One region of the Rossellomorea oryzaecorticis genome, then DNA from elsewhere that is predicted to be linked to it. Evidence: predicted binding sites of a transcription regulator. Region 1 holds the regulator's gene; the other holds the start of a gene.
What was found. Region 1 encodes LexA, which represses DNA repair genes until DNA is damaged. Its sites were predicted from a motif close to CGAACATATGTTCG; they were not measured.
Positions count from the first base shown of each region.

Region 2: the regulator LexA is predicted to act here: its motif matches at 5,470-5,483, upstream of ACKA06_RS08825 (Y-family DNA polymerase).

Region 1 is NZ_JBJOSA010000002.1:407,215-415,078, reverse strand. Features, by position in the region: gene ACKA06_RS04160 (IS110 family RNA-guided transposase) at 199-1,095, opposite strand; gene ACKA06_RS04155 (DUF896 domain-containing protein) at 1,409-1,642, opposite strand; gene ACKA06_RS04150 (YneB family resolvase-like protein) at 1,732-2,382, opposite strand; gene yneA (cell division suppressor protein YneA) at 2,398-2,724, opposite strand; gene lexA (transcriptional repressor LexA) at 2,885-3,505, shown strand; gene glnA (type I glutamate--ammonia ligase) at 3,613-4,947, opposite strand; gene ACKA06_RS04130 (MerR family transcriptional regulator) at 4,987-5,403, opposite strand; gene ACKA06_RS04125 (methionine gamma-lyase family protein) at 5,545-6,822, opposite strand; gene hflX (GTPase HflX) at 6,822-7,864, opposite strand, start outside.
Region 2 is NZ_JBJOSA010000006.1:398-8,261, reverse strand. Features, by position in the region: gene ACKA06_RS08860 (hydroxymethylglutaryl-CoA lyase) at 1-882, shown strand, start outside; gene ACKA06_RS08855 (hypothetical protein) at 949-1,080, shown strand; gene ACKA06_RS08850 (alpha/beta hydrolase) at 1,205-2,134, shown strand; gene ACKA06_RS08845 (aminoglycoside phosphotransferase family protein) at 2,135-3,052, shown strand; gene ACKA06_RS08840 (iron-sulfur cluster biosynthesis family protein) at 3,068-3,400, opposite strand; gene ACKA06_RS08835 (CDGSH iron-sulfur domain-containing protein) at 3,528-3,743, shown strand; gene ACKA06_RS08830 (YolD-like family protein) at 3,783-4,121, opposite strand; gene ACKA06_RS08825 (Y-family DNA polymerase) at 4,143-5,405, opposite strand; gene ACKA06_RS08820 (glucose-1-dehydrogenase) at 6,280-7,065, opposite strand; gene ACKA06_RS08815 (GRP family sugar transporter) at 7,110-7,864, opposite strand, start outside.

The sequences.
Region 1 (7,864 bases):
TTCAACTTCCTGCATTATAGCCCAAATAAAACCGGCTAACTCTCTCGCTACCGCCGTAATAGCTTTACCAGGGTTTTTGCCTCGTGCAAGTAGACGGTAATACTTTTGATGGAGACGATTTTGAGCTTTCCAGGAAATTGCTTGTATCGTAGGTGATTGACCATGTATCCGTTTTTTGAGTTCTCCTTTTACGGCAGGTTAAAAACGATAGCTCCAAGCAGCTTCCACCAACATATGTCGTACATGACGGTTACCTGTTTTGGTGATGTTTCCCTGCTTTCTGCTTTCTCCACTCGAATATTCACACGGTATCAATCCAACATAAGCCATGAATTGTCGAGGGGTGGAGAAACGTTTGAAAGAACCAATCTCCGCTACAACACTAGTCGCAGTGATAAGAGCGACGCCTCTTAATGCTTGTAAAGCTTGAATTTTTGGGGCTTGTACACCTTCGGTGGATTGTAGTCTAATTTCTTTTTCCAATCTAAGAAGGCGTTGTTTTATTTCTTTTAACTGATGATAATATTCTTGATAGACAATTCTTAAATGGGAGTTTTCAAATTTAAGTGTATCCAACCAATTAAAATATTTTACCGTCCATTTGTTTACTCCAGAAGGCGGCTTAATGTTATTTCGTAGAAGAAACTTACTTAAACGATGCTTGATTCTCAGCTCATCTTCTTTGGCATCTTCCCGACATCTGACAAGATCCCGCAACGCTTCATCTTCTTCAGTTGGGACATAAATCGAAGTCAATTCACCGGCACGATATAACTGTGCCAGTCGAAGGGAATCTCTACGATCTGTTTTTATGCGCTCTCCTGGTCTCTGAGGTATTAAAGATGGGGCAATCACTTCACAATGAATTCCTAAGGCCAAAAATAGTCTATATAACGGATAACCTGTAGGTCCTGCTTCGTAACAAACTCGAAGATTTTCTGGACTGCCCAGCTTCTTCATTAATTTCTTAACAGCACCAGAAGTATGAGGAATCATTCCCCAGTATCTTGGTTCCTGCCGACCTTCTTCCGCAATAGCGACGGCAATTTTTTCTTTTGATACGTCTAAACCTACATATTTTATGGTATCCTTCATAATAACTAGCTCCTTCCGTAATGTAGCTCTGATTTGGTATGTGGTTTTCCTAAAAACATTTTTACCAAATTAACCTACGATGTTACGTGTAAGGAGCTAGTTTCGTTCATGATAACTCGTCACTTCGTTCCTGCGGGGTCTCACATTAGCTACTCTTTCCGCAGGAGTCTCCGTCTTGTACTCCAATCAACCGCGGGAACAAGCTAAAAACTGTGAGTATAAATAAAAAACAAACTAACCTAAATCCCGAGGGAAAAGATTAGTTTGAATATTTACTTAGACAACTCACATTTGTTATAATCCTTGTTTCAGATTAATGCATTTTGCGTTTGTTTTGGATGTCTTTAATTTTTTTTGGGGTGACTTCATTGCCGTCGGTGTCGAAAATGCGTGTGTTCTCGATGGTGCCTTTCATTGACTGACGGAATGTTTCAAGATATTCTTTTCTTAATTTTGTTTGTTCTTTCGCTTCACTGTCAGTCAGTCCGCTCTCTTTTGACTTCTTGGCAAGTTCATTTATCCTGTTCATCTTTTTCTTAGATAGCATCTATGAAAACTCCTTTACAGCTTTTATCCAGTACATTGCTTCAATAAATATACCGATATGTTACTAGATAAGAGCTTCATTGACAAGGGTTATGTTTCCTTGACGGAGTCCATATACTCTTTATATCTCCTATGTACCGTGGCCTTTGATATATTATATCCGAACCCTCTCAGGGTAGCTGCAATTTCTGCAAATGTCAGTTCATTACTTCTTAATCGCACAATTTCCTCCACGGGAACTTCTATTCTTTCCCTTCCCTCCAGATTTCCTCTGTTTTTCAAATTTTTCTGGGGGCGGAAACCATTTTCAACCGCTCTTCTCATCCCTCTTTTTATTTTCAGATTATGAAGCTTCCTTTGATATTCTTCCACCATGCTTACTATGTTGATGACCATCGAGTCTGACTCTGATAAATGCAGTTCGCCGCTGTGAGTCTGACTGATAATCTTGATATCTTCTTTCAGTATGCAATGTATCAGGGCTATTTTAGCATTCCCCCTGCCAATTCTCGTTTCATCCTGGATCAGAACTGCATCAATCGAACCATCCTTTATCAAGTCCAGAAGGGTAAGTACACCCGGTCGATCCAGTTCAAACCCACTGGCCTGATCCTTTATCACTGCCTCCACATCAAAGTGATGTTCTTCTGCAAGCTTTAACAATTCTGCTTCCTGTCTTTCCAGTGAAGTCTCCTGCGTATCTTTTTTTGTGCTCACTCTGCAGTAAATTGCTGCTTTCATATAGACATTCACCCTCTACTTATTATTCATCGCAAGCTGTATATCGGATTGGGTGGAATATGAAGATGCTTCGACCGGCAAAATCAATGACATCCCAGGCTCTATCGCGAAGGAGATTAAATCATTTTCATGTCCCACCCATTCGATGAACTCTTCCCTCGTCATATTGTATTCCCCTTCAAACTTCTCAGCAATCGTCCAGAGAGTATCCCCCTTATTGACGGTGACCGTCTCATATGAAGGATCGCTCCCCCCCGATACCACTAAGTAACCCGCTGATAAAAAAGATAATACAAAAAGAATGATTATATAAGAAAAACGATTCCAAATTTGTGTTAACATATAAATGACCTCCATACGAATGTTTGTTCTGTTTGTTTGTAACTAGATTGTAATACGAACATCCGTTTGGTGTCAACCGAAAAATTCGAACTTATGTTTGTATCAGTTGGAAAGACATGCTATAATGGGAACATAAGATCGATAATAGAGGTGCGTGTACATGACTAAATTGTCTAAACGACAGCAAGACATACTTCAATACATTAAAGTATCTGTTAAAGAAAAAGGTTATCCGCCATCAGTCCGGGAAATAGGTGAAGCTGTCGGTTTGGCTTCAAGTTCAACGGTCCACGGTCATCTTGCAAGGCTCGAGAGCAAAGGGCTTATCCGGCGTGATCCCACCAAGCCAAGGGCAATAGAGATACTTGATCTGGAAGAAGATACAATTCCACGCCAGAAAGTTGTAAACGTGCCCTTGATCGGTAAGGTAACTGCCGGACAGCCGATTACGGCTGTCGAAAACGTTGAGGAATTCTTTCCTCTTCCCGAACGTCTGGCTCCTTCAGATGAGCAGGTTTTCATGCTCGAAATCATGGGGGACAGTATGATAGAAGCCGGAATTCTCGACGGGGACTTCGTCATTGTAAGACAACAGCAGACGGCCAACAACGGAGATATCGTCGTCGCCATGACGGAAGAAGACGAAGCGACAGTAAAACGCTTCTTCAAAGAAAAGGATTATGTCAGACTCCAGCCGGAAAACTCGACAATGGGTCCAATCATATTACGAAATGTTTCTATCCTCGGTAAAGTTATTGGTGTTTATCGCCAGGTTCATTAATTATCAAAAAAAAACGCTGGAATCAGCGTTTTTTTGTTTTGTCCGCCATACGCAAAAAAAAGCCAGCGCTGAAGAATGCGCTGGCTTTAATGCTATAAAAGTCCATCTTAGTACATTTGGATATACTGTTCTCTTTCCCAAGGGTGAACTTGAGTACGGAACATATCCCATTCGATCTCCTTCGCTTCCACAAAGTGTTCGAAGATGTGCCCCCCAAGGGATTTGATGATTACTTCGTCTTTTTTCAGTTCTTCCAATGCTGCATATAAAGTAGCAGGTAGATCAATGATACCCGCTTCTTCACGTTCCTTTTTATCCATTACATAGATATTGCGGTCAATCGGAGCCGGTGCATCAAGATTATTTTTGATTCCATCCAGACCAGCCGCAAGAAGGACAGACATAGCCAGATATGGGTTAGCTGCCGGATCGACACTTCTGACTTCAACACGTGTACTGATTCCGCGGGAAGCCGGGATACGGATTAAAGGACTTCTATTTTGAGCAGACCACGCTACGTAACATGGAGCTTCGTATCCAGGAACCAATCGTTTATAGGAGTTTACCGTCGGATTCGTGATCGCCGTAAATGCAGTGGCATGCTTGATTGTACCTGCAAGGAATTGACGAGCTGTCTCACTTAATTGAAGGTCTCCTTTTTCATCAAAGAATGCATTTTTGCCATCCTTAAATAACGACATATTACAGTGCATCCCGGAACCATTCACACCGAATAAAGGTTTCGGCATAAACGTTGCATGAAGTCCGTGTTTACGTGCAATTGTTTTTACAACCAATTTAAATGTCTGGATATCATCACAAGCTTTAAGGGCACTTGCATATTTAAAGTCGATTTCATGCTGCCCAGGCGCTACCTCATGGTGGGAAGCTTCGATTTCAAAGCCCATTTCTTCTAACTCAAGTGCGATATCACGGCGGCAGTTTTCACCCAGGTCTGTAGGTGCAAGGTCGAAATAACCGCCATTATCATTCAGCTCAAGTGTAGGTTCACCATTTACATCCAGCTTGAAAAGGAAGAATTCCGGTTCAGGCCCAAGATTGAAATCAGAGAATCCAAGCTCTTCCATTTCTTTCAATACTCGCTTCAGGTTGTTACGCGGATCACCTTCGAAAGGTGTCCCATCCGGATTGTAAATATCACAGATCAAACGTGCAACTTTCCCTTTTTCTGCAGTCCATGGGAATACAAGCCATGTGTCCAGGTCAGGGAATAGATACATATCTGATTCTTCGATTCGTACGAAGCCTTCAATTGAAGATCCGTCAAACATCATTTTATTATCCAATGCTTTCTCAAGCTGACTGAAAGGGATCTCAACATTTTTGATTGTCCCTAAAATGTCTGTGAATTGCAGACGGATGAATTTAACACCCTCCTCATTCGCTAATCTGATCACATCGTCACGAGTATACTTTGCCATTTGTTGTAATTCCTCCTCAGATTCATTTAAGGTTATTTATTAATGAAAAAAGCGGGACATATCTCCCTGACGCAAGGAAGCCCGGTTAAATTTCCCTGAATGCATCAATTCATTCCGGAGTAATTTACGAAGCTGTTCGTCAGATAGATCCTGCCTTGCTTTTCCTTCCTCCTGCTTGCTTGTTTCAGATACTACTTTCTTTTCGTCCACGGCATTAACCGAGAAAATTTTCTTGATTCCCGCCATGTTCACCCCTTGATCTAACAAATCCTTAACTTCCAACAGTTTATCAATGTCATTCAAGGAAAAGAGTCTGCGATTCCCCTCTGTTCGCGCGGGGGTTATCAACCCGTGCTCTTCGTAGTATCGGATTTGACGAGCCGTTAAGTCCGTGAGCTGCATGACAATACTGATAGGAAACAATGCCATCGTTCGACGAATTTCACTTCCACTCATCTGCGATACCCTCCTTTTCTTTTCCTTCATGGTATCATTATATGTAATGTTAAGTATTCTGTCAATCAAATGTTAGAAAAACTTACATGAAGTTTCAAAAGGAAAGGATAGTCGATTTTAGACTATCCAATTACCTTTCTATTATCCCTTTTTAACGTTTAGTAAACCTTTTTCAATTAAATGATTCAGTGCCGTGCATACTGCAATTTTGACATGAGAATATGTCAGGCCACCCTGTACAAAAGCTGTATAAGGAGGTCTGATCGGGCCATCTGCAGATAATTCAATACTTGAACCCTGGATAAAAGTACCTGCCGCCATGATGACATCATCCTCATAGCCGGGCATGTAATTTGGGTACGGCGTAAAATGAGAATTAATTGGAGAAGCAAATTGAATGGCCTGACAAAAAGCGATCATCTTTTCCTTATCATTAAATTGCACTGATTGAATTAGATCTGTTCGCTTTTCAAGAGGACCAGGGTTTGTATTCATTCCCATCTCGGTCAGCATGGCAGAAGTGAATACAGCTCCTTTCAAAGATTGCGCCACTACGTGGGGAGCAAGGAAGAAGCCCTGGTACATCTCCTGTAAGCTATAAAGTGAGGCACCCGCTTCTGCCCCTATCCCCGGAGAGGTCATTCTATAGGAACAGCTATCAACCAGTTCCTTTTTCCCTACTATGTAACCGCCTGTCTTGGCAAGGCCTCCGCCCGGATTCTTGATAAGTGAACCAGCCATCAGATCAGCTCCGGCATGGCAAGGTTCTATATCCTCAACGAATTCACCGTAGCAATTATCTACAAATACAACAATATGAGGATTGATTTCCTTAACAAAAGCAATCATATCCCGGATTTCTTCTATAGTAAAAGAAGGCCGGTTTGCATATCCTTTCGACCGCTGGATACCGATCATTTTTGTTTTAGGGGAGATGGCCTTTTGGACGTTTGTAAAATCCACCTTGCCGGTTTCATCCAGATCAACACATTTATATGAAATGTTGAAATCTTTGAGCGATCCGTTCCCTTCGCCTCTTATCCCTACGATTTCTTCCAGGGTATCATATGGTCTACCAGTGATATACACAAGTTCATCACCGGGTCTTAATATACCGAATAAAGCGATTGAGATCGCATGGGTGCCTGAGATGATCTGCGGCCTGACCAACCCTGCTTCACCGCCAAATACATCTGCATATATTTTTTCGAGTGTGTCCCTGCCTGCATCGTCATAACCGTATCCTGTGGACGGGATGAAGTGGGAGTCACTGACTTTGTGGTTTTGAAAAGATTGAAGAACTTTAAACTGGTTCTTCTCTGATCTTTCATCGATTTCCCTATGAGTTGATTGAATTAAGTTTTCTACTTTATTAACGACAGGTTTTAAAATCTGCCCATGATTGAGTTGTTCTAACATTACTTGCTTCCCTTCTGCTTTTGAAATTTCTTGATGCTTCCGCTTATCTGATGGTCTTTCAAATGATATCCTTCCGCTTCATACAATTGGGTATCATCATCGAAGTACAGATTCAATAAAATGGTATCATTCTTGAGCTGGGAAAGAACCTTCCCTTCATTTGAAGGTACCTGTACTTGATATTTATCCATTTGTTTTTTTACCATATCCTCTATCCTCAATAAAAGCTGCCTTCGTTCTTCGCTGTCAATCGCACTGATCAAAATCTGATCTGCCCCGCTAACAGGCACAAACTCCGGATGGATGATATCACGCTTGTTGTACACGGTCAGCATCGGCATCCCATCCATCCCCAGCTCTTCAAGCAGTGACTGAACGGTTTCTTCATGCTGATGATAATCTGGATTAGAACTATCCACAACATGTAATAGAAGATCCGCTTCTTTTACTTCTTCAAGGGTAGAGCGAAAGGCTGCTATCAGAGAGGTGGGAAGATCTTGTATAAAGCCGACAGTATCAGTCAGTAAAGTGAAGTAACCACTCGGCAGAGCCATTTTCCGTGTCATCGGATCCAATGTGGCAAACAGTTGATTTTCTTCGTATGATTCTGCGGTGGAAAGCCGGTTGAATAATGTAGATTTCCCTGCGTTCGTGTAACCCACCAGGGCTGCCTGGAAGGTATTATTTTTCTTCCGTCTTTCACGATACCTTTCTCGATGCTCCACGATAGTCTGAAGCTGCTTCTTAATATCATCGATTCTGCGATGAATATGCCTTCTGTCGCTTTCAAGCTTTGTTTCTCCCGGTCCCCTGGTCCCGATTCCGCCGCCAAGCCTTGAAAGTGAAGTGCCTTTTCCGATCAAACGGGGAAGCAGATACTGAAGCTGGGCAAGTTCCACCTGAAGTTTTCCTTCCCGGGATCTTGCACGCTGAGCAAAAATATCCAAGATTAACTGTGTTCTGTCGATTACCCTGGCGTCAAGTATTTTTGAGAGATTCCTTACCTGACTTGGCGAAAGCTCATCGTTAAAGATAATGATGT
Region 2 (7,864 bases), on a different contig from region 1:
ATTACAATTATCGAAGTGGGCCCGCGGGACGGCCTGCAGAATGAAAAGAACTTTGTTCCGACTGAAACGAAGAAAGAATTTATATTACGGTTGAAGGATTCCGGCATCAGGGAAATGGAGCTGACGTCTTTCGTTTCTCCCAAGTGGGTTCCCCAGATGCAGGATGCAGGCGATATAGTGGAATCGTGCCTTACCAGTGGCTCGCGCGATTTCGTCCTTGCACCGAATGAAAGGGGCCTCCAGCGTGTCTATGAAACAGACTGCAGGGCAGTGGCTGTTTTCGTCGGGGTAAGCAATACGTTCAACCAAAAGAATATCAATAAAACGACCGAAGACGCGCTTACCGGACTTGAACCCCTCGTAACCCAGCTAAAGGACAGGGGATATTTTGTAAGGGCCTGCATTTCGACCGCCTTCTACTGTCCATATGAAGGAAAGATCGCACCTGAGGATACGCTTGCCTTATGTAACAGATTCGCGGATATGGGCGTGGATGAATTGAGTGTAGCGGATACCGTGGGCCGGGCGAATCCGCTTGAAGCCCATGCACTGTTCACTTTACTGAAAAGTGAACTGCCCGGTCTTCTCCTGACCGCTCATTTCCATGATACGAGGAAAATGGCCCTTGCCAACATCCTTGCTTCCATGCAGGCCGGGGTGGATCGCTTTGACAGTTCCGCCGGCGGGCTCGGGGGATGCCCATTTGCTCCGGGAGCCACTGGGAATGTGGCAACCGAAGATGTCGTATTCATGGCGGAAGAGATGGGTGTGAAAACCGGCATCGACCTCGAAAAGCTCTCGCAGGCGATCGATGTCGTGAAGCCGTTTATCTCCCGCCCTGTTGAAAGCGGATATTACCGCCTTTACGAGCTGAATAAATAAGAGTTTGAATACACCTCCTGCTCCACGAGCATTCTAAGATTGACTGAATGCGAAGGAGATGAAAACATGAGTCAAAAGCGCGAAAAGGGAAACAGCCAGAAAGGAAAGCCGAACAGCGATACAGTGGCGAACACCCTGTCCGCAGAAGAACTCGATAAAGCGATTCACCCGACCAAAGGGCAAAATGCAAAATCTTGATTCTTCTTTAGAAGCGCTCCCAACTTTTGGGTGCGCTTCTTTTTTATTCTCTCCCCTGTGAATTCCACTTCTTTCCTCCTGATGTTAAAATGAAAGAAGAGCTGAAAGTCTATGAGGTGAAATCATGAAGAAAAAATCTTATTTGATAGGCGGCCTCCTATCCGCCCTCGGGATCGGCGGGCTGGGCTATTTCATTACGAATACCTTCCTGTACCTTCCCAAAAAAGATGAAAAATCGGTTCGTTCAAGGGAAATCGATGCACTCCGGCTCATCCAGGAAGAGTATGATGCGCTTCCTAAAGAAGAAGTGTACATCCCCTCTCCTTACGGATATGATCTCAATGCTGTTTTCGTCACTCCCCACCCGCATAAGAGGTACATGATCTTTGCGCATGGTGTTACTGAAAACAAGCTTAATTCCATTAAATATATGAATCTGTTCATTAAAAAAGGATTCAATGCCATCATCTATGACCACCGGCGGCACGGGAAATCCGGCGGGAAGTCGACCAGCTATGGATATTACGAAAAATTCGACTTAAAAGCAGTCGTCGACGAATTGATCCTCCGGGAAGGTGAGAATGTCTATTTCGGCATACACGGCGAGTCCATGGGGGCCGCCACCATCCTTCTCTACGGGGGGAGTGTCGAGGACCGGGCAGACTTTTATATTGCAGATTGCCCGTATTCCGATTTCGGGGAACAGCTTGCCTACAGGATGAGCGTGGAACTGAAAATTCCTGCGGGATTCCTGCTGCCCCTCGTAAACCGGACATTAAAATTCCGCGAGGGCTATTCGTTAAAGGATCTCTCCCCTGTCTCCGTCATCGGGAACATCCGTAAGCCTGTCCTGTTCATCCACAGCATGGAAGATGATTATATCCTGCCGAAAATGACGGAAGATTTATTCCACATGAAGCAGGGGCCGAAAATGATGCATCTTGATTTCCGCGGCACCCATGCACAATCCTACAATGAAGACCCCGAAAAGTATGAGGGCGTGGTGCAGCAATTCCTTGATGAAGTCGTAGACCATGGAAAGGAGGCAGAGTAAATGATCCCCGAATACTTTCAAGCAAAAATGGAAGCGATGTATGGAGACAAGGGTTCGGCCTGGGTCGAACAGGCAGAGCAAACCATTCTTTCCCTTCAGGAAAAACGCAGTCTGTCATTCGGCGAACCTTTTTCCCTGAGCTATAACTTTGTGGTTCCCGCCGTTCTCCCGGACGGTACTTCTGCGGTGCTGAAAATGGGTTATCCCAATAAAGAGTTTTCCAACGAGTTCCATGCACTCCGCGAGTTCGCCGGTGATGCCATGGTGAAAGTCATTGATTCCGATCAGGAAGCAGGCTGGATCATCCTGACCCATCTACAGCCCGGCCGCGCCCTTCATTCCCTGAGGGATGAAATGAAGCAGTTAAAGATTTTCGCTGCTATTGCGGAAAAATTGTGGCACAAGCCTTCTACTACCCATCCGTTTCCCGATGTCGAAGCCTGGTCGGAAGGGATCAGACGTTATAAATCCCGCTTTAAGGACGGGAACGGTCCCCTGCCGGAGAAGATGATTTCAAAGGCAGAGTCCCTTTTCAGCAGGCTCCTCGGTTCTTCAGAGGAACGATACCTGCTTCACGGCGACCTGCACCATGAGAACATCCTCTATTCTGAATCGGCGGGCTGGACGGCCATCGATCCAAAGGGGCTGATCGGTGAGCGGGAATACGACTGCATCCAGTACACCCTGAATCACTGGAAGGACCATGAAGACCCTTATGAACTTTTGAAATTCAGGACGGCAGCCTTCTCTTCCCTGCTTTCCCTTTCTTATGAAAGACTGATCTCCTACGGATTCTGCCACTCGGTGCTGTCTGCCTGCTGGTGTACCGAAGATGGGAGCGACTGCTGGAAAAACGGGGCAGCCATTGCGGAAATGTATGAAAGGCTCTTGAACGAAAATAAAGCCGGTTCCCTTTGAGGACCGGCTTTTTCTCTATTCTCCAGGGTACAGGATGAAGTTCATCCTACCGTTGAGGATCTGTCCCGGACTTTTCAGTTGAAACGTATTACTGGCTGTGGAAAAATCGATTTTCAGCTCTTCATCAAGGAAAACCGTTTTCGACTTTTCCACCAAAATCGGAAAATGATTGGTCTCGACTGCCACATCATCGATTTCATCCGGTTCTGATACATACCATAAGGTCGGGACGCCTGACACTACACATCCGCACCCGTCTATATCATATTTCAATTTCAAATGGCCTCTCCGGCCTGCTGTTTTCTCATTTATCTTTTCTGCTGCCGCTTCTGTAAGTTGAATTTTCATGTGACTTCCTCCTCCCCTCCATCCTATCATATTTTTTCTCGTCCCTTTATTATATTGCATTTTTTCATCTTTCACTTTACTATCAGTATGGGGAAACTTTTGTATTTTATAGAAAGGGTGGTTTTTCATGGCAAAAGCTCAAATCAAAGTAAATGATAACGGTTCTCTTCGTGTAAGCGGGGATGTGGAGCTGATCGATGCTGACGGAAATGTATTTCCTACGAAGCAGGTCTTCTCTCTGTGCCGCTGCGGCCTGTCTGCTAAAATGCCGTTCTGCGACGCGTCCCACAAGGGGAAATTCGAATCCTGTGTACGTGCTGAGAAAGTGCTGGACGAGGAATGATCCTTTAAACCGGAGAGGCTTTCAGCCTCTCTTTTTTCTTCAGCCTTCTTCAAAAAATCGGATGTCCGAGATGCCTGCCAAGGGGATATACCAGACTTTCCCGTCGCTGTCCACCACGTGCAGCTTCCCTTCCAATGAATCGGCGTGATGGATGAGGCCGACGAGCAGTTCATGACGATGATTCACATAGTGGGTGATCGCTACGGCTTTCCCAAACTCCATTGCTTCCGCCACCGTTTCGTTCAATACTTCCAATTCTTGTTCATCGAGCTCTTTTTTCTTTTCGTACGTATCTTCCTTCGCCCAATCCCGTAATAATTTCACATGCTCCGGGAGCATCATGGACGTCCATTTGATTCTTCCGCGGTCCCGTATCACTTGCTCACCTCCTGGATTTCATCACGATTTATGACCCCCGACCAGACGCGCACGATGTCTTGCCGTTCCCGCCTCCGTATAGGATACTGCCCTGAGCAGGGAAGCCGATCCATATTTGCGGCGGATCCTGTCCACCACATATCCCAATTCCCGCTTCTCCCACCGTTTCGGCTCGAATAAGGAAATCTGCATCGTTTCATCTTCCACAATATTCGAAAGGGCAATGGAAATTTTCCGGACAGTCTTCCCGTTATAATTCTCTTCGAAAAGCTCGAGGCAGACCCTGTACAGGTCCATCGTGATATTGGTCGGCTCATCGACTGTCCGCGACCGGTGAAACCCGCCCCCGAATTCCTCCCGGCTGTATCCGATCCCGAAACTGACGGTCCGTCCGGCCTTCCGGTGCGTCCTCGCCCTCCTGGCCACCTCCTCGCACATTTCAAGGATGACAGACTTGATTTCCTTCCTTTCCTTGTAGTCCCTCAAAAGGATCTGGCTCTTGCCGAAGCTGATCTGCCCTTCCATGATCGGCGCCCCAATCTCGGACAAGTCCACACCCCAGGCATGATAATACAGCTGGTTGCCCATCACCCCGAATTTCGCCTCCAGTTTCCCGAGGTCATACTGCGCGAGCTGCCCGACCGAGAAGATCCCCATCCGGTTGAGCGTCTTTTCGAGACGGCGGCCGATTCCCCACATCTCGCAGAGAGGGGACAGGGGCCAAAGCTTTTCCGGCACGTCTTCATATTTCCACTCTGCAATTCCCTCCTTCTTTGCTTCAAGGTCGAGGCAGAGTTTGGATAGAAGCAGATTCGGCCCGATGCCAATCGCACACGGCAGCTGAAACTCCCTTTCCATATCATCTTTGATTTTACGGGCGATGGTCATGGCGTCCCCCCACAGATGGGTGGCCCCGTCGATTTTGATGAAGCTTTCATCGACGCTGTACGTATGGATAGCGTCTTTCGGGACATAGCGATGGAACAAGCGGGTGATTTCAGTGGATATGCGCACGTAGGTGGCCATTTTCGGCTCCACGAGCCTGATGCGGGGATCCTTTGGGATTTCGAACATCCTGGATCCGGTCTTGATGCCAAAGTCCTTCTTTAACTTGGGAGATGCAGCCAGCACAATGCTTCCCTGCCTGTCCGGGTCCCCGACAACCGCCAAGTGGCATTCGAGCGGATCGAGGCCGAGCATGACAGCCGAACAGCTGGCGTAAAAGCTCTTCATATCGATGCATAAAATCTTGTGATGCGGCAGCCCGCTGTAGTCGACAGTCATCCTTCTCACTCCTTCCTTATTACTACGAACGTTCGTTCTCTTTTATTATATGTATGATTTTATACGAATATACGTTCGCTTTCAACTTAAATTATTGGGAATGGAGTAAAAATATCGGGAGACCGAAATGCGGAAGGGCTTTGATTAGAGGCGGGGGGCATAAGGCAGAACGGCCACGAAGGCGGATCTTTGCCTTCTTGGCCGATTTGACTTATGACATGTGCCTCTAAGCCCTGGAGCTGGACACTAGAAAAGCGGAGGCGGCTCGCTCAGAGGCGGCAAGCATAAGGCAGAGCGGCCACGAAGGCGCTCATTGCCTTCTTGGATGGCATGACTTATGTCTCGGGCCTCCAGCCGCCGGAACTGGACAAACCGAAATGCGGAAGGGCTTTGGTCAGAAGCGTGTGGCATAAGGCGAATCGGTCACGAAGGCGTTCTTTGCCTTCTTGGCCGGTTTGACTTATGACATGTGCTTCTAAGCCCTGGAGCTGGACATCACGAAAGGCGGAAGATCTTCGAATAGTGGTGATAGGAAAGAGGTTTTCACCCTTTTTTGAAGGGATTTCAACAGTATTGGATATTCAGTGATAACTCAGGCCCGCAGCGGGCGGCCCATATTCTCCCGGGCCCCTTGTAATGAGTCAAATTGCGCAGCTTATCTGAAGGATTGCGCCGGATTCTCATTTATTGCGCCACTTTAAGGATAATTGCGCACCTTTTCAATTAATTGCGCCTCTTTCCCGATAATTGCGCTGCTTAGAATGATTCTTATTGAGCGGCCTTCCGTGGCTAGATAAGAATCGGGATATCCTTGGCAGCGGGCCTGCCTGCAAATAAAAAAGAGTCTGCTCGATCAAGAGCAGACTCCATCCCATTACCCTTTCCCGGCCTGGAATCCCGGGTACTTCGTCATACCGCCGTCCGCGATCAATGTCGTCCCTGTCACGTAGCCTGCCTGTTCCGATGCAAGAAATGCGGCACAGGAGGCAATTTGTCCGGGTTCGCCGATGTAGCCGAGCGGTATCAATTTTTCAACACCTTTTTTCTTTTCCGGGTCGGAGAATTTTTCGGCGTTGATGGGGGTATCGATGGCGCCGGGGGCTATGTTGTTGACGCGGATGCCGTCAGGGGCAAATTCCAAAGCCAGGCTTTCCATCAAGAGCTTCACTCCCCCTTTGCTGGCAGCATAGTGAACGAAATGCGGCCACGGAATGATTTCATGCACGGAAGAGATATTGATGATTGATCCCTTGATGTCATTCTTCAGCATATACTCCGCCGCTTCCCGGCAGCCAAGGAATGTTCCGGTCAGATTGGTATTCAGCACCTTGTTCCAATCTTCAAGGGACAGTCTTTCCGTCGGCACTTCATTTTCAATGCCTGCATTATTTACATAGATATCGAGGCTGCCATATGTATCATGGGTGAATTTGACAAAGGCTTCGACATCCGCTTCTTTGGTGACGTCCCCCTGGATGATGGATGCAGTGCCCCCGCCCTGTTCGATTTCCTTCAGCAGTTCTTCCGGATTCTCTTCTTCACTGAAATAATTGATGACCACCTTGCACTTTTCCTCTGCAAACCGTTTGGCGATCGCCTTTCCAATCCCTGTGGCAGCTCCTGTAATAATGACCACTTTCCCTTGTAAATCAGCATACATATGAATTTCCTCCTTTATTTTTCAATGAATCAACGCTGCCCGGACTATTCCTTCGTAAAGCCAAGCAATACGCCGCCGATGATGATCAGGATACATCCTGCAATCACAAGCAGTATTTGTTTCTTCGATTTCTTTTCACCCAGGAAGAACAATCCTCCGATTGTCGAGATCACGATTCCCGTCTGAGAAAGTGAAAAGCTCGTCGCCACACCGATTCTCGGAAGTGCGAGCAGGAGCCCCAGATTTCCGGCTGCCCACATGAGCCCGGTCAAGATGTTCCTGGCAGTATATTTATTGAATGGCTTATGCCTGATGGTGATGGCGACCGCCCCGATGAACATTCCGATGGCCTGCGGTAAAACGGCTTCCCAGCCGTCGATTTCGAACCAGCGGACGATGACGACATATGCAATATATCCAAGGCTTGAAATAAACAGAGTCAGAAGCCCTTTTTTCAACTGCTGATTGTCTTTGTCTTCGGACTTTTGCGTGTAGGAAGTCAGGATGACACCGATGATAAGCGCAATGACAGCCCCGCTTCCAAGCATGATGGTTTCAGTGGTCGTCCATTCTTTGAAGACCAATACCCCAAAAAGAGTCGTTCCGATCAATTGCATCCCTGTAGAAATGGGGACGGTCTTTGCAACCCCGATAAATTTGACACTCGCCAGCTGATTCACCTGGCCAACCGCCCAAAACACACCTGATATAAAGCCGACACTCCAGACAAGCATCGATAATTCAGGAGACTTAAAAAGAAAAATACCGGCGGCGAACAGCAGGGAACCGATCGTGATCC